DNA from 3 places in the Hydrogenophaga sp. H7 genome. Region 1 is predicted to be linked to each of the others. Evidence: predicted binding sites of a transcription regulator. Region 1 holds the regulator's gene; each other region holds the start of a gene.
What was found. The regulator sigma-54, encoded in region 1, starts transcription at its own class of promoters, with help from an activator protein. The targets are predictions, from matches to a motif close to TGGCANGNAANCTGCTTT.

Region 1 (7,668 bases):
GCACATCGCCCTTGAGCGCCTTCTTGCCGGCCTCCTCGTTGCAGGTCTTCATCTTGTTCTGCTGGCTGTTGCCGGCCTCTTCCTCGCCGCTCAGGCACTTGCTCATGAAGGCCTTGCGCTCGTCGCCCTTGAGCGTCTTGGCTTTCGGGTCGGCATTGCAGGTCTTCATGCGGTTCTGCTGGGCGGTCGGCTTCTTGTCGGCCGCAGGGGCCGCCGCCGGTGCCGCGGCGGGAGCGGGTGCCGCAGCGGCGGCGGGTGCGGCCGCAGGAGCCGCCGTCTGGGCGAGGGCCAGGGAGAGGGTTCCGGTCAGGGCGAGCAGGGTCAGCAGTTGTTTCATGTGGTGCCTTGTGGGGTGAAGCGCCCGAAACGGGCCCGGAAACGATACCCGCGTTTGTCTTAAGGCTGTCTGACAGCCGGGGGCAGGGCTTTCCCGAACCTAAAATCCCGTCCCTATGCTCAAGATCAAACAGGAACTGCTGGCCGGCCTCGCGCAGGCGCTGGACCAGCTCTCGCCCGGTGCCGGCGACAAGGCCGCCTTCGAATCGCCCAAGGTCGCCGCCCATGGCGACTACGCCGTCACGGCCGCCATGCAGCTGGCCAAACCGCTGAAAGCCAACCCGCGCCAGCTGGGCGAGCAGCTCAAGGCCGCGCTGATGGCGCTGCCCGTCTACCAGCAGTGGGTGGCCGACATCGAGATCGCCGGGCCCGGCTTCCTGAACCTGCGGCTCAAGCCCGCGGCCAAGCAGGCCATCGTGACCGAGGTGCTGCAGGCCGGCGAGGCCTTCGGCGTCCAGCCGTCCAACGGCCAGCGCCTGATGGTGGAGTTCGTCTCGGCCAACCCCACCGGCCCGCTGCACGTGGGCCACGGCCGCCAGGCCGCGCTGGGCGACGCGATCTGCAGCCTGTATGAAACCCAGGGCTGGGACGTGTACCGCGAGTTCTATTACAACGACGCGGGCGTGCAGATCGGGACGCTGGCCACCAGCACGCAGCTGCGCATCAAGGGCTTCAAGCCCGGTGATGCCGAATGGCCCGAGGCCGCCTACAACGGCGACTACATCCAGGACATCGCCAACGACTACCTGGCGAAGACGACGGTGCATTCCGACGACCGCGAATTCACCGCCAGCGGCGACCCCGAGGCGCTGGACGACATCCGCCTGTTCGCCGTGGCCTACCTGCGCCACGAGCAGGACCTGGACCTCAAGGCCTTCGCGGTGAAGTTCGACAACTACTACCTCGAATCCAGCCTCTACACCAGTGGCCGCGTGGACGCGACGGTGCAGAAGCTGCGCGAGGCCGGCAAGACCTACGAGCAGGACGGCGCGCTGTGGCTCAAGTCCACCGAGTACGGCGACGACAAGGACCGCGTCATGCGCAAGGGCGACGGTTCGTACACCTACTTCGTGCCCGACGTGGCCTACCACATCGCCAAGTGGGAGCGCGGCTTCACCAAGGTCATCAACATCCAGGGCACCGACCACCATGGGACGATTGCGCGCGTGCGCGCCGGCCTGCAGGCCGCGGGCGTGGGCATCCCCCAGGGCTACCCGGACTACGTGCTGCACACCATGGTGCGCGTGGTGCGCAACGGCGAAGAGGTCAAGATCAGCAAGCGCGCTGGCAGCTATGTGACCCTGCGCGACCTGATCGAGTGGACCAGCAAGGACGCGGTGCGCTTCTTCCTGCTCAGCCGCAAGCCCGACACCGAATACACCTTCGATGTCGACCTGGCGGTGCAGAAGAACAACGACAACCCGGTCTACTACGTGCAGTACGCCCACGCGCGCATCTGCTCGGTGCTGGCGGCCTGGGGCGGTGACGTGGATTCGCTCGCCGGCGCCGACCTGTCGCCCCTGGATACGCCGGCCGCGCAGTCGCTGATGCTGCTGCTGGCCAAGTACCCGGCCATGCTGACCGCGGCAGCCGAGGGCTTTGCGCCGCACGACGTGACCTTCTACCTGCGCGAGCTGGCCGCGGCCTACCACAGCTACTACGACGCCGAGCGCATCCTGGTGGACGACGAAGCGGTCAAACGCGCCCGTCTGGCGCTGGTCCGGGCAACGGCACAGGTGTTGCACAATGGCCTGGCCGTGCTGGGCGTGAGCGCCCCGCAGAAGATGTGAACCTCCCACCTCCCATGAACATTTCATTCCCGCAGGCCCGCGCTCAGCGTGGTGGCACCCTGGTCGGCTTCGTGGTTGGCCTGCTCGTCGGCCTGGGCCTGGCGCTCTCGGTGGCTGTGTATGTGACGCGCGTGCCGGTGCCCTTCGTGGACCGCGGTGTCACCCGCAAGCCGGCCGACGATGCGGCCGAGGCCGAACGCAACAAGGGCTGGAACCCGAACGCCGGGTTGGTGAACAAGCCGCCGCCGCTGCCGGCTCCAGTCGAAACGACCCCGCCGGCCGCCGGCGACGCGGCACCGAAGGACGCCTCAGCGGCGGAGCCCGACAAGGCGCCGGCCGCCAAAGCCGCTGACGCGGCCACCAAGCCGGACAGCGATCCGCTGGGCGACCTCATGAGGGCCAAGGCCGGAGGGGCGTCGGAGCCCGCGGCTGCGCAGGGGGCCGACCCCTTCTCCTACTTCGTGCAGGCGGGGGCATTCAAGTCTCCCGAAGAGGCGCAGGCGCAGAAAGCACGGCTGGCCATGCTGGGCATGGACGCCACCATCACCGAACGCGAGCAGGCGGGGCGCACCGTGTTCCGTGTCCGCATGGGACCATTTGGCCAGAAGGCCATGGCCGAGGCCACGCGCGAACAGCTGGAGGTGAACGGGGTGGAAGCGGCGCTGGTGCGGGTGCAGCGCTGATTGCACGGTACCGAGGAACTTTTCGCTGTCCCGGGAGCCTGATTCAGGTCATTTCAAGGAGTCCGATTCCATGCATCGTCGAGATTTTTCGCGCAGCCTCCTGGTGGCTGGTGCCGCCACCGCCAGCGGGCTGACCCTGTCGCCGGCCCTGGCCCAGCGCGTGGCCTTCAAGGAAGGCACCGATTTCCAGCGGCTGGCCAAGCCGGCGCCGACCGAGAGCCCGGCGGGGCAGGTCGAGGTGGTCGAGTTCTTCGCGTACAGCTGCATCCACTGCTACAACTTTGAACCGGTCTTTCATGAGTGGATCAAGCGCAAACCGGCCCATGTGACGGTGCGCCGCATGCCGGTGGCCTTCAACCAGAACTTCGTGCCGATGCAGCGCCTGTACTTCACGCTGGAGGCCTTGAACCTGGTGGACACGCTGCACGTCAAGGTGTTCAAGGCGATCCACGAAGAGCGCCAGCCGCTGACGACCGCGCCCGCCATCACCGCCTGGATCGAAAAACAGGGTGTCAACCGCGAGCAGTTTCTGGGCATCTTCAATGGCCAGGCTGCCAAGCTGGCGGAGAAGGCCGTTGGTCTGCAGGACGCCTACCAGGTGGAAGGCACGCCCGCCCTGGGCATCGCCGGCAAGTTCTATGTGGGCGGACAAGGGCCGCGCACCCTGCTGGTGGCGGACTCGCTGATTGCCGAGGCCCGCAAAGGCTGACCGGTTTCTGACCCTCTTCCCTTCGGAGCCCGCCCTGTGCGGGCTTCCTGGTTTCATGGCGGGCACAATGTGCCGGCGCAGCGGCGAAACGCTCTGGGCGCCGCTACAATGAATGCAAGATCTGTGCCCTCAAACGCCATGCACCCACACGCACCAACCCCCCGTTCCATCGCCCGGATGTTGGCCGTCATTGGCCTGATGCTGCCCCTGCTGGCGCTGGCCGAAAAGGCCGACAAGGACAAGCCCATGAACGTGGAGGCCGATGCGCTGCGCTACGAAGAGACACGCCAGACCAGCGTGTTCACAGGCAACGTGGTGATCACCAAGGGCACCATCCTGATGCGCGGTGCCAAGCTGGACGTGCGCCAGGACCCGCAAGGCAATCAGTACGGTCTGCTGCTGGGCACCCCCGAAAAGGCCGGTTTCTTCCGCCAGAAGCGGGAAGGCGTGGACGAATGGATCGAGGGCGAGGGTGATCGCATCGAATACGACAGCAAGGCGCAGACGGTGCTGTTCACCGGTCGCGCGGTGCTGCGCCGCTACCGCGGCACCCTGCTCAACGACCAGAGCGTGGGCAGCGAGATCCTCTACAACAGCCTGACCGAGGTGTTCACGGTCAAGGGTGGGGACACCAGCAAGACCGCTGCCAACCCCACCGGCCGCGTGCGCGCCATGCTCACGCCGATCCCGGAAGAGGAGAAGAACGGCCCCGCCGCCCCGGCGACCGATCCGGCCACGCTGCGTCCCAGCGGCAAGATCACCGAGCCCAAGAAGTGACGGAGACCGTCGCCAGCGCCAGTCCGTCGGGCGGCATGCCGTCGCACAGCCGTCTGGAGGTCCGGGGACTCAAGAAGTCCTATGGCAGCCGCAAGGTGGTCAAGGACGTGTCCCTGTCGGTGGACAAGGGCGAGGTGGTGGGACTGCTGGGTCCCAACGGCGCCGGCAAGACCACGTCGTTCTACATGATCGTCGGCCTGCTGCGGGCCGATGGTGGCGAGATCCTGCTGGACGGTCACCGCATCGAGTCCCTGCCCATCCACCGCCGTGCCCGGCTGGGGCTGGGCTACCTGCCGCAGGAAGCCTCGATCTTCCGCAAGCTCACGGTGGCGCAGAACGTGCGCGCCGTGCTGGAGCTGCAGCAGGACGCGAACGGCCAGCCGCTGTCCGCGCGCGAGATCGATGCCCGGCTGGACGAGCTGCTCAAGGAGCTGCGCGTCGACCACCTGCGCGATTCGCCCGCGCCCGCCCTCTCGGGCGGTGAGCGCCGTCGCGTGGAGATCGCCCGCGCGCTGGCCACCCGGCCGCGGTTCATCCTGCTGGACGAGCCCTTCGCCGGCATCGACCCGATCGCGGTGCTGGAGATCCAGCACATCATCAGTTTCCTCAAGTCGCGCGGCATCGGTGTGCTGATCACCGACCACAACGTGCGCGAAACCCTGGGCATCTGCGACCACGCCTACATCATCAGCGACGGTCATGTGCTGGCCAGCGGTACCACCGCCGAGATCATCGAAAACGCCGAGGTGCGCCGCGTCTACCTGGGCGAGAACTTCCGCATGTGACGGAATGAGCCGATGAAGCAAGGTCTGTCGCTGCGGGTGTCGCAGCACCTCGCGCTCACGCCGCAACTGCAGCAGTCGATCCGCCTGTTGCAGCTGTCCACGTTGGAGATGGCTCAGGAAGTCGAGCAGATGCTCGACGAGAACCCGTTCCTGGAACGGGGCGAGGAAGTGGCCGATCGCGAAGATTTCGGCGTGCAGACCGCGGACGCACCGGTGGTCGCCGGCGAGCAGCTGGAAGAAGCGGCGCAGCCGGTGGTCGAGCTGCGCAGCGCCGAACCGGACACCCGCACCACCCAGGCCGACAGCGCAGACAGCGCCAGCGACGAGGTCGAGAGTCGGCTGGACGGCGCCGCGCCGGTCGAAGAAAGCTGGGAAGGCGACGGCACCGTCGAGATGGCGCCCGACGACAGCGAATGGGGCGGCGATGCACCCGCGCGCAACAGCGGTTCCGGCGGTGACGACGACGACACCGCCACGGCCGCCGACCTGGCCCGTGTGCCGGTTAGCCTTCAGGACCAGCTGCACGAGCAGGCGCGCTGCCTGCGCCTGTCGGACGAGGACAGCGCGGCGCTGTACTTCCTGATCGAGTCGCTCAACGACGACGGGTATCTGGAGGACAGCCTGCACGAGCTGGCGCGCGCCTGCTGGCGCCTGACCGCGGGCCGGCCGGCCGACGAAGAGCCGCGCTTCGACGAAGTCGAGGCCATTGAGCAGCGCCTGGGCATGGCCCTGCAGTGGCTGCAGCAGATGGAGCCCACGGGCGTGGGCGCGCGCGACCTGGGCGAGTGCCTGCGGCTGCAGATCATGGAGCTGCGCAACACGCCCTCCGCCCGCGCGGCGCTGGCGATCTGCGAGCAGCCGCTGGAGCTGATGGCCAAGCGCGACATCAAGCGCCTGTGTGCGGCCACCGGGCACGACGACGAGACCGTGCGCGCCGCGCTGGCGCTGATCGCCCGCCTGGAGCCCAAGCCGGGCCGGCGCTTCGTCGACGTCGAGCGCAACGTGGTGGTGCCCGACGTGATCGTCACCCGCGCCGGTCGCGGTTTCAAGGTCTCGCTCAACGCCGAGGTGATGCCGCGCCTGCGCGTGCACGACGTCTATGCCAACGCCCTGCGGGGGCGGCGCGAGGCCGGCGGCGAAGCGGGCCACGCGGCCATGCAGCAGCGGCTGCAGGAAGCGCGCTGGTTCATCAAGAACATCCAGCAGCGCTTCGACACCATCCTGCGCGTCTCCAGCGCCATCGTCGAGCGCCAGCGCAACTTCTTCATGCACGGCGAACTGGCCATGCGCCCGCTGGTGCTGCGCGAGATCGCCGACGAGCTGGGCCTGCACGAGTCGACCATCAGCCGCGTGACCACGGCCAAGTACATGGCCACGCCGTTCGGCACCTACGAGCTCAAGTACTTTTTCGGCTCCAGCCTGGGAACCGAGACCGGCGGCAATGCGTCGAGCACGGCGGTGCGCGCCCTGCTCAAGCAGTTCATCGCGTCCGAAGAGCCGACCAAGCCGCTGTCCGACAACCAGCTCTCGGACCTGCTCAAGGAGCAGGGCATCGAGTGCGCGCGCCGCACGGTCGCGAAATACCGCGAGGCGCTGCGCATCGCGCCGGCGAACCTGAGAAAAGCGCTTTGAACCAATTGAATCTTTTCCTCCCCTGCGCCGCCGGCGTGGAGGACTACCTCGCCGCCGAAGTCACGCGCATCACGGGCGAGACCGCGGTGCAGAAGTCGCGCGCCGGTGTGGCGCTGCTGGCGTCCTGGCGCGACGCGCTCAAGCTCAACCTGCACTGCCGGCTCGCGCAGCGCGTGCTGGTGCAGCTCTGGCACGGTGGCTACCGCAGCGAGAACGACCTGTACGCGGCCGCCAGCGAGGTCGCCTGGGAAATCTGGTTCACGCCGCAGCAGACGATCAAGGTCGAGGTCACGGCGCAGCACAGCCCGCTCAAGAGCCTGAACTTCGCGGCGCTCAAGATCAAGGACGCAGTCTGCGACCGCTTCCGCGACAAGCGCGGCGAGCGCCCCAGCGTCAACACCACCTGGCCCGACGTGCGGCTCTACGCCCACCTGACCACCGACACGGTGAGCCTCTACATCGACACCTCGGGCGAGCCGCTGTTCAAGCGCGGCTGGCGCGAGGACAAGGGCGACGCGCCGCTGAAGGAAACGCTGGCCGCGGCCATGATCGCCGCCACCGGCTGGAACGGTGCCGAAGCCGAATCGCTGGACGACATCGTGCCGCTGTACGACCCCTGCTGCGGCAGCGGCACGGTGGCGATCGAGGCGGCACAGATCGCGCTGCGGGTCGCTCCCGGTCTGCAGCGCCGCTTCGCGTTCGAGAAGCTGCTGCCGTTCCAGCCACACGTCTGGCACGCCCTCAAGGACGAGGCCGCGAAGCAGCGCCGCGAGTGGCCGGCCGGGCGCAAGCCCATCGTGTTCGGCAGTGACGTGGCCTTCCGCATGGTCGACTTCGCGCAGCGCAACGCCGAACGCGCGGGTGTGGCCTTCGCGATGGAGCTGCGTGGCGGTGACGCGCTGCAGCGCATGCCGCCGACCGACAAGCCCGGCGTGATGCTGCTGAACCCGCCCTAT
Region 2 (7,668 bases), on a different contig from region 1:
TGCGGCCCGTCGGCCAGCGCGAACACGCGCAGCATGGCCGAGCGCGGCAACAGGCGCTCGCCGGTCCAGGTGGGCGTTTGCGAGAGCGGCAACCAGGACTGCACGGTGTAGTCGTCGGGGTGGCGCACCATGCGGCCCGACCATTCGTCCAGCTCGCGGGCGTTCAGGCTCTGGCCGATGGCCGTCTCCAGACCCGAGCCAGGGTAGGTGGGTTTGATCACGCCGCCCTTGAGCAGGGGCAGCACCTCGCGCAGCGCAGCGTCTTCGCCGCACCACCAGGTGGCCAGCGAGGGCAGTTCCAGTTCCTCGCCCAGCAGGTGGCGGCTGATGGCGGGCAGGAAGCCCAGCAGCGCGCTCGATTCCAGCGGCGCCGAGCCCGGTGCGTTGGCCAGCAGCAGGTTGCCCGCGCGCAGCACCTGCAGCAGGCCGGGCACGCCCAGGCCGGAGTCCGGGCGCAGCTCCAGCGGGTCCAGCCACTGGTCGTCCACGCGCTTGATCAGCGCGTGCACCGGCTCCAGCCCCTTGAGCGTCTTGAGGTAGAGGCGCTGGTCGCGCACCGTCAGGTCGTTGCCCTCGACCAGGGTCAGGCCCAGGTAGCGCGCCAGGTAGGCGTGCTCGAAGTAGGTTTCGTTGTAGGGGCCGGGCGTGAGCAGGGCGATGCGCGCGTCCTCACCCTCGGGCGACAGCGCCTTGATGCCGTCCATCAGCGCCCGGTAGCTGGCAGCCAGGCGCTGCACCTTCATGCCGGCAAAGGCCTTGGGGAACTGCCGCGCGATGGCGATGCGGTTTTCCAGCAGGTAGCCCAGGCCCGAGGGCGCCTGGGTGCGCTGGCCGACCACCCACCAGCGCCCGTCGGGACCGTGCGCGAGGTCGAAGGCGGCGATGTGCAGCCAGGTGTTGCCCGGCGGCGTCACACCCTTCATGGCGCGCAGGTAGCCTGGATGGCCCTGGGCCAGCGCCGTGGGCAGCAGGGCGCGGCGCAGCAACTCCTGCGGGCCATAGAGGTCGGCCATCATGCCGTTGAGCAGGCGCGCGCGCTGCAGCACGCCGGCCTCGATCTGTGCCCATTCCCGCGGGTCCACGATCATGGGGAACAGGTCGAGCGCCCAGGGGCGCTGCAGGCCGCTGGCGGCGTCGGCGTAGACGTTGTAGGTGACGCCGTTGTCGCGGATCTGGCGCTGCAGGTTCTCGGCGCGGCGGTTCAGGTCGGCCAGACCGTCGGTGCCTACGTGGTCGAAGAAGCGGCCCCAGCGCGGGGCCAGGGCCCGCGGGTCGCCGCTGTCGCGCAGCTCGTCGCGGTGCCCGGCGTCGGCGGGCACCGACCACGACAGGGCCCAGTCCCCGGGGGATTCGGGGCTGAGTTCGTCGAACAGGTTGTCTCTGGATTCTTCCGGGGTCACGGCTCTGGAGTATGCCCGTGGCTCCTTCTTTGGGGGACCCCGGGGCGGTTCGGGCCGTTGCATCCTTCAAAGACCCGTGGCTGCGATCACTGGCGCAAATCCAGCGTGAACGGGAACTCCCGGCTGGGTGTCGCCGCGTTCACCACCAGCTTGCCCGCGGTGTGGCCCATCTGGAAGAAGCGCGAGAGGCGCCGGCTTTCGGCCTCGTAGGCGTTGATCGGGAAGCTGTCGTAGTTGCGGCCGCCCGGGTGGGCGACGTGGTACTGGCAGCCGCCGAGCGACTTGTGCATCCAGGTGTCGACGATGTCGAAGGTCAGCGGCGCGTGCACGCCGATCGACGGGTGCAGCGCCGACGGCGGGTTCCAGGCCTTGTAGCGCACACCGGCCACGTGTTCGCCCGCGGTGCCGGTGGGCTGCAGGGGCAGGGCGCGGCCGTTGCAGGTGATCACGTAGCGGCTGTCGTTGTAGCCGCTGAGGCGCACCTCGATGCGCTCCAGCGACGAGTCCACATAGCGCACCGTGCCGCCGGGTGCGCCTTCTTCACCCATCACGTGCCAGGGCTCCAGCGCGTTGCGCAGCGTGAGTTCGATGCCGCGCGCGGCCACCTGGCCCACCAGCGGGAAACGGAACTCGAAGTGCGGCTCGAACCAGGCCATGTCGAAGCGGTAGCCCACCCCGGCCAGATCGGCCAGCACGTCCTCGAAGTCCATGCGGATGAAGGTCGGCAGCAGGAAGCGGTCGTGCAGCTCGGTGCCCCAGCGGGTGAGCTGGCCGCGCCAGGGCTGCTGCCAGAAGCGCGCGATGAGGGCGCGCAGCAGCAGCTGCTGGGCGATGCTCATGCGGGCGTGCGGCGGCATTTCGAAGGCCCGCAGTTCCAGCAGGCCCAGGCGGCCGGTGGACGAGTCGGGCGAGTAGAGCTTGTCGATGCAGAACTCGCTGCGGTGGGTGTTGCCGGTGACGTCGATCAGGATGTTGCGCAGCGTGCGGTCCACCAGCCAGGGCGGCATGTCCTGGCCGAAGCGCTGTCGGTTCTGTTCGATCTGGTTGAGCGCGATCTCCAGCTCGTACAGCTGGTCGTTGCGCGCCTCGTCCACGCGCGGCGCCTGGCTGGTCGGGCCGATGAACAGGCCGCTGAACAGGTAGGACAGCGAGGGGTGGTTGTGCCAGTAGGCGACCAGGCTGCCCAGCAGCTCGGGCTTGCGCAGGAAGGGCGAGTCCGATGGCGTGGCGCCGCCGAGCACGAAGTGGTTGCCGCCACCGGTGCCCGTGTGGCGGCCGTCGGTCATGAACTTCTCGGCGCACAGGCGCGTCTGGTGCGCCGCCTCGTAGAGGAACTCGGTGCGCTCGACCAGTTCGGCGAAGCTGCTGCTGGGGTGGATGTTGACCTCGATCACACCGGGGTCGGGCGTGACCTGCAGCATCGTCAGGCGCGGGTCGCGCGGCGGCGGGTAGCCTTCGAGCACGATCTTCACGCCAAGGCGCTCGGCTGTGTCCTCGACCGCGGAGAGCAGGTCGAGGTAGTCCTCCAGCCGTTGCATCGGTGGCATGAACACGTAGAGGTGCTGGACCTTGCCGCCGCTGGCCTTCTCGGCTTTGGGGCCGTTGGCGCGCTGCGGGTCGCGCGCCTCCACCACCAGCGCGGTGCGGGTCAGCCAGGCGGCCGATTCGCCGCGCCGCGGCAAGCGGGACGAGAGCTGCTGCGCCGGCGAAGAGGCCGGGTGCGGCTGGCCGCGGCGCAGGCCGAGTGCCTCGGTTTCGTTGCCCGGCCCCTGTTCGTCGAACCAGTCGGTGCCCTGCAGCGAGACGGTGCCGCCTTCGGCGAAACCGCCACCCACGGTGTGCGGGTGCACCTGGTGGCGCAGCGCCGCGCCAGAGGGCAGAGGGTCGCGCGCGCTGTGCGGGTCCTGCTCGATGTGGTAGGGGTAGTCGCCCATCGACACCCAGGGCAGCGAATCCAGCGGCAGCCGGTAGCCCATGGGCGAATCGCCTGGGATCAGGTACATGCGCTCGTCGCGGAAGAACCAGGGGCCGGTGGACCAGACCGTGCCGCTGACCCGGTGGAAGCTGCTCTTTCCGTTGTTCGAGAGCGGGCCGTGGCCCGAGGCCTGCAGCGGCAGCACGTAGCCCACGGTGGCGTCCAGACCCTGGCCGAACACACGGCGCAGGCGCTGGCGCTCCAGTTCGTCGTCGAGCTTGCTGTCAAACGGGTCGACGTTCACCGGCAGGCGCCGCTCGCGCCACAGGTAGTACCAGGTGTCCTCGTAACCGGGGGTGATGTATTGCGTGGACAGGCCCAGCCGGCGCGCCAGCGCCTGCGTGAAGCGCTGCGCGTCGTCGGCGCTGTAGTGGGCCTCGTCGCGCTCGTCGGCCAGCAGGGCGGGGTTGGTCCAGCAGGGTTCGCCGTCTGCGCGCCAGAACACCGACAGCGCCCAGCGCGGCAGTTGTTCGCCCGGGTACCACTTGCCCTGGCCCATGTGCACGAAGCCACCGTCGCCGTAGCGCTCGCGCAGGCGGCCCAGCAGCTCGGTGGCGTAGCCGCGCTTGGTGGGGCCCAGCGCGTCGGTGTTCCATTCGGCGGCGTCGCGGTCGCTCACGGCCACGTAGGTGGGCTCACCGCCCTGGGTCAGTCGCACGTCGCCCCTCACCAGATCGGCGTCGACCTGCTCACCCAGCTTCAGCACCTCGGCCCACTGGTCTTCGGTGTAGGGCTTGGTCACGCGCGGCGATTCGTAGATGCGGGTGACGGCCATGTGGTGGCTGAACTCGACCTCGCATTTGTCCACGCCGCCCTCGACCGGCGCGGCGCTGGAGGGCTGCGGCGTGCAGGCCAGCGGGATGTGGCCTTCGCCGGCCAGCAGGCCCGAGGTCGGGTCCAGGCCGATCCAGCCGGCGCCGGGCAGGAACACCTCGCACCAGGCGTGCAGGTCGGTGAAGTCCTGCTCGGGGCCGCTGGGGCCGTCGATGGCCTTCACGTCGGGGGTCAGCTGGATCAGGTAGCCCGAGACGAAGCGCGCCGCCAGACCCAGGTGGCGCAGCAGCTGCACCAGCAGCCAGCCCGAGTCGCGGCAGGAGCCGCTCTTGAGCGTGAGCGTCTCTTCGGGCGTCTGCACGCCCGGCTCCATGCGGATGGTGTAGCCGATGTCCTTCCAGAGCTTCTGGTTGATGCCGACCAGGAAGTCGATGGTGCGCTGCTCGCTGCGGTCGACCTGCTCCAGATAGCCCTTGAGCAGGGGCGTCATCGGTGCGGTGGCCAGGTAGGGGGCCAGTTCCTGCTTCTGAGCCTCGTCGTAGGTGAACGGAAACTTCTCGGCGCGCGGTTCGAGGAAGAAGTCGAACGGGTTGTAGACCGCCATCTCGACCACCAGGTCGATCGTGACCTTGAACTCGGTGGTGGGCTCGGGAAAGACCAGGCGCGCCTGGTAGTTGGCGAACGGGTCCTGCTGCCAGTTGATGAAGTGGCCCGCCGGTTCGATCTTCTGCGAGTACGACAGCACCTTGGTGCGGCTGTGCGGCGCCGGGCGCAGGCGGACCACCTGCGGGCCGAGCTTGACCAGGCGGTCGTACCGATAATGGGTGATGTGGCTCAGGGCGACATGGATGGCCATGCTGGGGTCACTTTCAACAGGGAGTCACAAACAATGAAAACGCTGCCAGGGCGGGTTGCCGCGCGCGTTCGACACAACCAAGCAAGTCCCGCGCCACGGCGCACGGCTGTCCGGCGGATCGCCTGATGCACCCGCTGTGGGCGGTGCTGCCCGGTGCTGTGCTGGGCGTGGCCCTGCAACTGCTGCAGGCCCGGCTGTGGCCGGTGGCGGGGTACGCGGGGCTGCTGGCGGCGGCGCTCTTGCTGGCCGGCGTTGCTGCACGGGTCGGGGCCAGGCGACGTGCCGGGCTTGCGCTGGGCGCCGCCCTGCTGGCGGGTGCGCTCGCGGCAGCCGGAGCAACGGGCCTGCGCGCTGCGCGCCACCAGGCGCAGGCGCTGGCCACCGGTCTGGAAGGCGTGAACCTGGTGGTCACCGGGCAGGTGGCCACCATGCCCCAGCGCGGCGCCGACAACGACCGCTTCGAGTTCACCGTCGAATCGGCGACGCGGGACGGCCAGGCGGTGGACCTGCCGCCACGGTTGCTGATCAGCGACTTCCGGGGTCGGGGGGCGGGACGCACCTGGCGCGCGGGCGACGCCTGGCGGCTGACGGTGCGTCTCAAGCGTCCGCACGGTGCCTCCAACCCCCATGGCTTCGACCGCGAGCGCTGGCTCTGGGAGCAGGGCATCGGCGCCACCGGCTACCTGCGCGATGGCCCGCGCGACCCGGCGCCGCTGTTCCTCGGGACCAGCGGCAGCCACCCGGTCGAAGCGGCGCGCCAGTGGGTGGCGGACCGCATCGCTGCGCGTGTGCAGGACCCGCGCAGCGCCGGTGTGCTGGCGGCGCTGGTGGTGGGCGACCAGGCGGCGATCGAGCGCAGCGACTGGACCCTGTTTCGCGACACGGGTGTGGCTCATCTGATGAGCATCTCCGGTCTTCATGTCACCGTGTTTGCGTGGCTGGCCACGGCGTGCATCGGCTGGGGCTGGCGGCGCTGGGCCCATGCGTGGCCGGGGGTGCTGCTGGCGGTGCCGGCACCGCGGGCGGCGGCCTGGGGTGGTGTGGCGGCCGCGGCGGCCTACGCGCTGTTTTCGGGCTGGGGCGTGCCGGCGCAACGAACGGTTCTGATGCTGGCGCTGGTGGTGGGGCTGCGGCAGGGCGTGCGCCAGTGGCCCTGGCCCCTGGTCTGGCTGCTGGCGATGGTGGCGGTGCTGGCGTTGGACCCCTGGGCGCTGGTGCAGCCGGGGTTCTGGCTCAGCTTTGTGGCGGTGGGCATCCTGTTCGCCTCGGGATCGCGGCAGAAGGCGGGGCCGGTGCGCCGCCTGCTGCGCGAGCAGGCGGTCGTCACGGTGGCGCTGGCGCCGCTGGGGGTGCTGCTGTTCGGGCAGCTGTCGCTGGCGGGGCTGGTGGCCAACCTGCTGGCCATTCCCTGGGTGACGGGTGTGGTCACGCCGCTGGCCATGCTGGGCGTGATCGTGCCGCCGCTGTGGGATCTGGCGGCGTGGGCCGTTCAGGGGCTGGTGGTGTGTCTGGAGTGGCTGGGCGGCTGGCGCTGGGCCACGCTGTTTCAGCCCATCCCGCCCCTGCCGCTGGCGCTGTGTGGAGTGGCCGGCGGGCTGCTGCTGGTGCTGCGCCTGCCCTGGTCCCTGCGCTCGGCTGGTCTGGTGCTGCTGACGCCGATGCTGGCCTGGTCGCCCGCCCGGCCCAAGGCAGGCGAGTTCGAGGTGCTGGCGGTCGACGTGGGGCAGGGCAGCGCGGTGCTGGTGCGCACCGCCGGCCACAGCCTGCTCTACGACACCGGTCCGCGCTACGGCCCCGGCAGCGACGCTGGCGACCGGGTGGTGGTGCCGCTGCTGCGCGCGCTGGGCGAGGCGCCCGACATGGTGGTGGTGAGCCACCGCGACAGCGACCACTCGGGTGGTTCGGGCGCGGTGCACGCGGCCTGGCCAAGGGCGCGCTGGCTGTCCTCTTCCGGCGAGGGTGAGCGCTGCCTGGCCGGTCAGCGCTGGCACTGGGACGGGGTGGACTTTGAACTGCTGCACCCGTCGCCCGAACATTTCGATGCCGCCGGCCAGGGACGGCTGCCGAGCAACGCCATGTCCTGCGTGCTGCGCGTGGGCAATGGCCGGCGCTGGGCCTGGCTCAGCGGCGATCTGGATGCCGAGCGCGAAACCCGGCTGGCGCTGGCGCAACCGCAGTTGCGGGCCGACCTGCTGCTGGCACCGCACCACGGCAGTGCCTCGTCCAGCAGCCCGGTGCTGCTCAACACCCTGCGGCCTTCGGTGGCGCTGGTCCAGTCGGGCTACCGCAACCGGTTCGGGCACCCGGCACCGGTGGTCCGGGACCGCTACGACGCGCGGGGCATGCGGTGGGTGGCATCGCCCCAATGTGGTGCGGCTCTGTGGCGCAGCGATGAGCCCTTGAGCGTGCATTGCCACCGGGATGCCGTGCGCCGCTACTGGCACCATCCGGGTGCGCCTGTGGCGGACGAGGGCGATGAGGCGGACCCCGGCGGGTGACCACTGGCCCGCTCCTTGCTATGCTGGGTGCAGGAGAAAAAGCCCATGAGCCGACCGATGTTTGACGAAATGAACGCCTCGCCCACCGAGGTGCGGGCCCACTACCTGAACTACGCACGGTGGCTGGCACAACAACCCGAGGAGGTCATGGCATCGCGCCGCGAG
Region 3 (7,668 bases), on a different contig from region 1:
CATCGGCCAACCCCGCGCCGCCCAGCTGGTGGCGGTAGATGAGCGTGCCCGCGCTGCCGAACAGCGCGATGCCCAGCGCACCACTGAACTCCGAGGCCGTTTCGGCGATGGACGAGGCCGCGCCCGCGCGTTCGGGCGGCGCCGAGGTGATGATCTGCTCGGTGCCCACGGCGAACACTGGTGCCATGCCCAGGCTGACCACCACCATGCCGGCCACCAGCACCCACAGCGCCCACGGGCCGTCGGCGCCCACCATCAGCAGCATGCCCACGGCCGCAGCGGCCAGGCCACAGACCATCACTGGGCCGGGGCCGTAGCGCGCCGCCATCTTCGGCGCCAGCACCAGCGAGCCGAACACGAAGCCGCCGGCCCAGGGCACGGTGGCCCATCCCGCCTGCAGCGGCGTGAGCATCAACACCATCTGCAGGTACTGCGCGATGAAGATGTAGACGCCGAACATGGCCAGGCACGACAGCGCGTAGGCCACGATGGCGGTGCGGAAGGTGGGGATGGCGAACAGCCGCAGTTCCAGCAGCGGGTAGTCGATGACCCGCTGGCGCCGCACGAACACCCAGCCCACGGCCACACCCGTGGCCAGCAGCGCCAGCCGCGCCGCGCTGGGGCCGGCCTCGGCCATGGCCTTGATGGCGTAGATGGTGGCGAGCACGGCCGCCAGCGAGAGCAGCACGCTGGCGGCGTCGATGCGGCCGGCGTTCTCGTCGCGGTACTCGGACAGCAGGCGCGGCCCCAGCACCAGCAGCAGCACCATCACCGGCACCGCGGGCAGGAACACCGAACCCCACCAGAAATGCTCCAGCAGCCAGCCGCCAACCAGCGGGCCGATGGCGCTGCCGACCGAGAATGCGGTGATCCACACGCCGATGGCGAACTGGCGCTGCGTCTCGTCGTGGAACATGTTGCGGATCAGCGAGAGCGTGGACGGCGCCAGCGTCGCGCCGGCGATGCCCAGCAGCGCGCGCAGCACGATCAGTTCGGCCGGCGTGCGCGCGAACGCGGCCAGCACCGAGGCCGCGGCAAAGAAGGCCGCGCCGATCAGCAGCAGCCGGCGGCGCCCGATGCGGTCGCCCAGCGTGCCCATGGTGATCAGGAAACCGGCGACCAGGAAGCCGTAGATGTCGATGATCCACAGCAGCTGCGAGGCGCTGGGCGCCAGCGCCCGGCTGAGCGCCGGCACCGCGAGGTTGAGCACCGTCAGGTCCATGGCATAGACCAGACAGGGCAGGGCGATGGCGGCCAGCCCCCACCATTCGCGGGGGGTGGCTTTGGCGGGGGCGGTCGAGTCGTGTTCAGGCGGGCGATCCGGCGGCATGCGCCCACTCTATGGCAAGCGGGCGGCGGACCCTTGACGCGGGGCTTTGGTGGTTCCCGGCCGCGGATTACCCCCGGGGTAGATTCCCTTCATGAAAGCCGCCTACCTCTACCTCGGCGCGGCCATCGTCGCCGAGGTGATCGCCACCTCCCTGCTCAAGACCTCCCAAGGCTTCACCCGCCTCTGGCCCAGCGTGGCCACGGTGATCGGCTACGCCATCTCGTTCTACTGTCTGGCGCAGACCCTAGGCAGTGTGCCGACCGGCGTGGCCTACGCCATCTGGTCGGGCGTCGGCATCGTGCTGATCTCGCTGATCGCGTGGTGGGTGTTCGGCCAGACGCTGGATGCGCCCGCGCTGATCGGCATGGGCCTGATCGTTGCCGGCGTGGTGGTGATCAACCTGTTCTCGACGTCGGTGGCGCACTGAGCGCCACCGCCCCGGCCCGGGTTCACCAGCTGACTTCGCGGTCCGGCGTGGCGCTGATCTTGTGGATGCTCAGGTCGGCGCCGTCGTACTCCTCTTCCTGGTCCAGCCGCAGGCCCAGGGTGGCTTTCAGCAGGCCGTAGACCACCACCCCACCCAGCAGCGCCCAGGTCACGCCCATCGCGGTTCCGATCAGTTGCGCGCCGAAGCTGACGCCACCCAGACCTCCCAGCGCCTGTTGGCCGAAGATGCCGGCGGCGATGCCGCCCCAGGTGCCGCACAGGCCATGCAGCGGCCAGACGCCCAGCACGTCGTCGATCTTCCAGCGGTTCTGCGTGGCGGTGAACATCACCACGAACAGCAGGCCCGCCACGGCGCCGACCACCAGCGCGCCCAGCGGGTGCATCAGGTCAGAGCCCGCGCACACAGCCACCAGACCGGCCAGCGGGCCGTTGTGCACGAAGCCGGGGTCGTTCTTGCCGGCGATCAGCGCGGCCAGCGTGCCGCCGACCATGGCCATCAGCGAGTTGACCGCGACCAGACCCGAGATCTTGTCCAGTGTTTGCGCGCTCATCACGTTGAAGCCAAACCAGCCCACGCAAAGGATCCAGGCGCCGAGCGCCAGGAACGGAATGTTCGAGGGCGGGTGGGCCGAGATGCCGCCGTCCTTGCGGTAGCGGTTGGCGCGGGCGCCCAGGAAGACCACCGCCGGCAGGGCGATCCAGCCACCGACCGCGTGCACCACGATGGAGCCGGCGAAGTCATGGAACGTGGCGCCGGTGGCGGCCTCGATCCAGGCCTGCACGCCGAAGTGGCCGTTCCAGGCGATGCCTTCGAAGAACGGATAGAAAAATCCGACGATGACGGCCGTTGCAATCAGTTGCGGCCAGAATTTGGCACGTTCGGCAATGCCGCCGGAGATGATGGCGGGGATGGCGGCGGCAAAGGTCAGCAGGAAGAAGAACTTGACCAGGTTGTAGCCGTTCTTCTGGGCCAACGTTTCGGCGCCGATGAAGAAGTGCGTGCCGTAGGCGACGCCGTAGCCGACGACGAAGTAGGCGATGGTCGAGACCGAGAAGTCGACCAGGATCTTGACCAGGGCGTTGACCTGGTTCTTTTTCCGGACCGTGCCGAGTTCAAGAAAGGCGAAACCGGCGTGCATGGCCAGAACCATGATCCCGCCGAGCAGGATGAACAGGGCGTCGGCGCCCTGTTTGAGTGCGTCCATGAGGAATCTCCGTGCAGAAAGCGTTTTTTGGTGCGTGATTGGCGCCAAAACAGGATCTGCATGGCGAATCGCACCATGTCAAAGCAAAAAACGCACCAATGGAGAGGTTCTTCTGCAAGAGTGGTGCGTCATGCACCGATCGCGCGCAGCACCGACGGCGCGATCAGCTTGTGCATGGGCCTGACCGGCAGCATGTAGAGCCGTCCGAGCCGGTTCTTGGTGTGGACCACGGTGGTGACCGTCACACGCACGGGCTGTCCGGCTGGGCGGGCGCAATGCACCGAGACCACCACGTCCAGGTGCTTGTCGCGGTCACCCAGCAGCACCTCGTCGGGCGTGTTCTCGAACAGGGTGAAGATGCCCACGCGCTCGCCAGGCCGGTAGTCGGCGTCGGGGCGGGCGGGGTGGATGCCGGAGAGTTCGCCCAGGTTCTTCAGGCCCACCAGTTGCACCGCGCGGTTGCGCAGCGTCATGCAGGCATCGACCCAGCGCGGCGTCGCCCGGGCCGATTTCAGGAACTGGCCGAGGGCGCTGAGCGAGGGTTCGGCGGCGTCGATGGCCCAGGCATCGTGGAAGTCGGCGCCTTCCAGGCGCAGGGCGATGCGGCTGCCCGCGGGCGGGGCGACGGCGGTGGGTGTGTTCATCCACCCACTGTAGCCGCCCGGTGGCGGTCAGGAGCAGCTGACGCTGCCGCAGCCGCTCATGGTGGCCGGGCGCACCCGGCTGGGGTCGGCCAGGGTTTCGGTGCGGGAGTCGAAACCCACGTCCTTCATGTGCAGCGCCAGGCCGGCGTCCATGGTGGCGGCGTGCTGCGGGAACCACTCGACCAGCGCCTCGGCCAGGCGTGTGATGATTTCCTTGTCGTCTTTTTCGTAGTGCTCCACCACGGCGTGCAGCGTTTCCATGATGGTGGCGTGGTGGCCGGCGTGGCAGTTGTCGGGCGCGAAACCGGTGGCCACCATCCAGCGCTCTTCCTGGGCGAAGTGCTCCTTGGTGTGCTCGATGAACTCGAGGTAGAGCGGCAGTTGCTGGTCTTGCGGGGTGGCCAGCAGCCGGTTGAGCATCTCCACGAACTCTTCGTGGGTGTCGTCCATGCGGCCGTCGCCGGTCTGCAGCTGCGGGGTCCAGTCCAGCCCGGTGGTGGCCTGGGCGGGGGCTTCGGGGGTGGTGGTCGCTTCCATGGGACGTCACTGTAGCTGCAAACCACTGCCCGGGCGCTTGACCGGGGTCAAGCCTCGGCGGTGGCGCGGCCCATCATCTGGTCCAGCGCGGCCTGCAGTTCGGGCGCGGCCAGCGCCTGATCGAGCCGGGCCAGGGCGGGGTGGGCCAGGCTGGCGCGCAGGTGGTGGGTGTCGGCGGCAATGTCCAGCGCCGGGTCGTAGCCTTCGAGGCTGTCGAGCTCTCCCAGCGCAAAGTGCTCGCCCAGTCGGGCGCAGAGATAGCCCAGCGCAAACCGCGGTGCCCGGGCGCGGTCGGTGACCATGAAAGGCGTCGCCAGCTGGCGGCCGACGCCGCAGACCTCGTCGATCAGGCTCTCGGGAAGCTCCCAGGACTTCATCAGCAGGCTGCCGATTTCGCTGGCGTTCAGGCCCAGCAGTTCCTGCTCGGTGTGGGCGCGCTGCAACCGGTTCTGGTGGTGCCACGGCTCCAGGCGCGAGGCGGGAATCAGGGATGCGGCCGCCAGTTGCCCCACGAAGCTGAGCACGACCTGGGTGGAGAGGTTGCCCACATCGGGCAGGTTGAGCGCCTTGCCCAGCCGCACGCAGAGTTCGCTGGCGATGGCGCTGGCCTGCCAGATGGCGTCGAAGCAGCGCTGCGCCTCGGCCAGCTTGGGCTTGAAGGCCTCGGCCAGCATGTACTGCAGGCAGATGCTGCGCACGGTGTTCATGCCCAGGAAGGTCACCGCATGGCCGATGTTGGTCACGGGGGTGCGCAGCCCGTACATCGGCGAGTTCACCGTTGAAAGCACCTTGGCGGCGATCAGCGGCTCGCCCATCACCAGTTCGCTGAGTTCGGCGGAACCGGCCTTGGCCACGAAATCCGGCGACAGCAGCTTCTGCATCGAACGCGGGGGGCGCGGGATGCCGCGGAAGGCGGCCAGCAGGGCGTCGCGGCGTGCGGGGTCGATGTCCTGTTCCCGCAGCCAGCGGAATCCAGCGAGTTCCGCCGGCATGGCTTCGGCCGGCGGCAGGGTGGTTTCACGGACGGCGGGCGAGGGTGTCGGGGCGGCGGCGCGCAGCGCGGGGGCATTGCTGTGCTGTGCAGCGATGGGTCGTGCGGGCGCCGCTTTCACCGGTGGGCGGCGGAAGAACCACCAGGCCAGGGCCAGCGCCAGCACACCGGCCATCCAGTACATGAGCAGGGACAAGACAACCTCCGTTCAGGGATGAGTGTCCGTGGGCCACGGACTTTTTCACCCCCGTAGATCGGCATCTGTGCGCCAGTCTTGAGGGAACTGGCCGGCTGACCGCTGTCAGGCGAGGCGGGTGCGGTGGCGCGCGATCTGCGCCTTGACTTGGGCAGGCGCGGTGCCGCCCAGGGTGTTGCGGGCGTTCAGGCTGCCGCGCAGGCTGAGGCACTCGTACACGTCTTTTTCGATCGACGCGTTGAAACCCTGCAGCACGGCCAGCGGCAGTTCGGACAGGTCGCAGTTGTGGCTGGTGGCGGCCTTGACGGCGTGGGCCACGGTTTCGTGCGCATCTCGGAAGGGCAGGCCCTTCTTGACCAGGTAGTCGGCCAGGTCGGTCGCGGTGGCATAGCCCTTGTTGGCGGCGGCCTCCATGGCGGCGGCGTTGACGGTGATGCCGCCTTCTTTCTGCCCCGTGGCCGGGTTCAGCTGACCACCCACCATCTCGCAGAAGATGCGCAGCGTGTCCTTGAGCGTGTCGACGGTGTCGAACAGCGGCTCCTTGTCTTCCTGGTTGTCCTTGTTGTAGGCCAGTGGCTGGCCCTTCATCAGGGTGATCAGGCCCATCAGGTGGCCGACCACGCGGCCGGTCTTGCCGCGGGCCAGTTCGGGCACGTCCGGGTTTTTCTTCTGCGGCATGATCGACGAGCCGGTGGTGAAGCGGTCGGCGATCTTCACGAAGCCGAAGTTCTGGCTCATCCAGAGGATCAGCTCTTCCGAGAAGCGGCTGATGTGCACCATGCACAGGCTGGCCGCCGCAGTAAATTCAATCGCAAAGTCGCGGTCGCTCACGCCGTCCAGGCTGTTCTGGCAGACGCCCTCCATGCCCAGCGTCTTCGCGACGCGCTCGCGGTCGAGCGGGTAGGTGGTGCCGGCCAGCGCGGCGCTGCCCAGCGGCAGGCGGTTGGTGCGGCGGCGCACGTCGGCCATGCGCTCGGCATCGCGGCTGAACATTTCCACGTAGGCCAGCAGGTGGTGCGCAAAGCTCACCGGCTGCGCCACCTGCAGGTGGGTGAAGCCCGGCAGGATCACCTCCACATTCTTCTCCGCCACATCCACCAGCGCGACCTGAAGTTCTTTCAGCAGATCCGAAATCAGGTCGATCTCGTCGCGCAGCCACAGGCGCACGTCGGTGGCCACCTGGTCGTTGCGGCTGCGGCCGGTGTGCAGGCGCTTGCCGGCGTCGCCCACCAGCTGGGTCAGGCGCGCCTCGATGTTCAGGTGCACGTCTTCCAGGTCGAGCTTCCACTCGAAGGTGCCGGCCTCGATCTCCGAGCGGATCTGCGCCATGCCGCGCTGGATGTCGGCCAGGTCGCTGGCGGCGATGATGTTCTGCGCCGCCAGCATCTCGGCGTGGGCCAGGCTGCCGGTGATGTCGGCCAGCCAGAGGCGCTTGTCGAAGAACACGCTGGCGGTGTAGCGCTTGACCAGCTCGCTCATGGGCTCCGAGAATAGGGCGGACCAGGCTTCGGATTTCTTGTCGAGTTGGTTGGTGGACATGGTGGTGCCAGCGGCGAGAGAAAGGATCGGAGGGCGGCGCGTGCGCCTGGAGGAATGGCCCCGGGCGCTGTGGACCATGCGGTCTGACGGCGACAACCTATAGTGCGAGCCATGCGGGACTCCCGAATTTTATCGAGCTTCCAGGACTTGTCGTCGACCATGGGCACGCTGCCGCTGTCGCAGATGCCCGAGCACCGGCGCGACCTCGAACTGGTGTACGACACCTGTCAGCTGGGCGTGGTGCTGCGCGTGGTGCTGTTCGTGCAGGCGATTGCCTGGGTGGCGGCGCTGTACGGAGCTCAGAGCGTGGTGGGCTGGCTGGAGACGCTGGCGGTACTGACAGCGGCCACGCTGCCCTCGGTGCTGATCTGGCTGCTGGTGACCTGCGCGCTCAAGCGCCAGCTGGCGCGCCTGCCCATGCCGGCCCAATGGGCGGCGGGCATCGGTCTGGGCGCCGTGTCGGCGATCTATGGTTGCGGCATGCTGGTCTGGGCCGGTCTGGTGTCACCGGCCCCCTGGCTGGCCAGCGCCGCCAGCGGCGCGCTGGTCGCGACCGTGGTCGTGGCGGGCCTGGTCTGGCGTCTGCGGGCCAAGGCCCCGGCCGGCACCACGGCGCGCCTGGCCGAACTGCAGGCGCGCATCCGCCCGCACTTTCTCTTCAACACGCTCAACAGCGCGATCGCGCTGGTGCGCGCCGAGCCCGCCAAGGCAGAGGCCCTGCTGGAAGACCTGAGCGAGCTGTTCCGCCACGCCCTGGCCGATTCGCAGGAGGCGGTGCC

Region 2: BC358_RS11455 (DUF2126 domain-containing protein) is a predicted target of sigma-54. The motif match lies at 5,084-5,101, and genes of this name have one in related genera.
Region 3: BC358_RS09005 (ammonium transporter) is a predicted target of sigma-54. The motif match lies at 3,063-3,080, and genes of this name have one in related genera.

What each region holds. Positions count from the first base shown of each region.
Region 1 covers NZ_MCIC01000020.1:171,017-178,684, forward strand. The annotation lists gene BC358_RS21530 (PsiF family protein) at 1-337, opposite strand, end outside; gene argS (arginine--tRNA ligase) at 453-2,126, shown strand; gene BC358_RS21540 (SPOR domain-containing protein) at 2,141-2,809, shown strand; gene BC358_RS21545 (thiol:disulfide interchange protein DsbA/DsbL) at 2,880-3,518, shown strand; gene lptA (lipopolysaccharide transport periplasmic protein LptA) at 3,696-4,295, shown strand; gene lptB (LPS export ABC transporter ATP-binding protein) at 4,331-5,080, shown strand; gene BC358_RS21560 (RNA polymerase factor sigma-54) at 5,093-6,712, shown strand; gene BC358_RS21565 (class I SAM-dependent RNA methyltransferase) at 6,709-7,668, shown strand, end outside.
Region 2 covers NZ_MCIC01000015.1:12,618-20,285, forward strand. The annotation lists gene BC358_RS11450 (circularly permuted type 2 ATP-grasp protein) at 1-1,463, opposite strand, end outside; gene BC358_RS11455 (DUF2126 domain-containing protein) at 1,487-5,005, opposite strand; gene BC358_RS11460 (ComEC/Rec2 family competence protein) at 5,131-7,503, shown strand; gene BC358_RS11465 (circularly permuted type 2 ATP-grasp protein) at 7,549-7,668, shown strand, end outside.
Region 3 covers NZ_MCIC01000012.1:520,759-528,426, reverse strand. The annotation lists gene BC358_RS09015 (MFS transporter) at 1-1,330, opposite strand, end outside; gene BC358_RS09010 (EmrE family multidrug efflux SMR transporter) at 1,422-1,757, shown strand; gene BC358_RS09005 (ammonium transporter) at 1,780-2,982, opposite strand; gene BC358_RS09000 (DUF2867 domain-containing protein) at 3,111-3,626, opposite strand; gene BC358_RS08995 (hemerythrin domain-containing protein) at 3,654-4,163, opposite strand; gene BC358_RS08990 (HDOD domain-containing protein) at 4,211-5,350, opposite strand; gene argH (argininosuccinate lyase) at 5,456-6,889, opposite strand; gene BC358_RS08980 (histidine kinase) at 7,001-7,668, shown strand, end outside.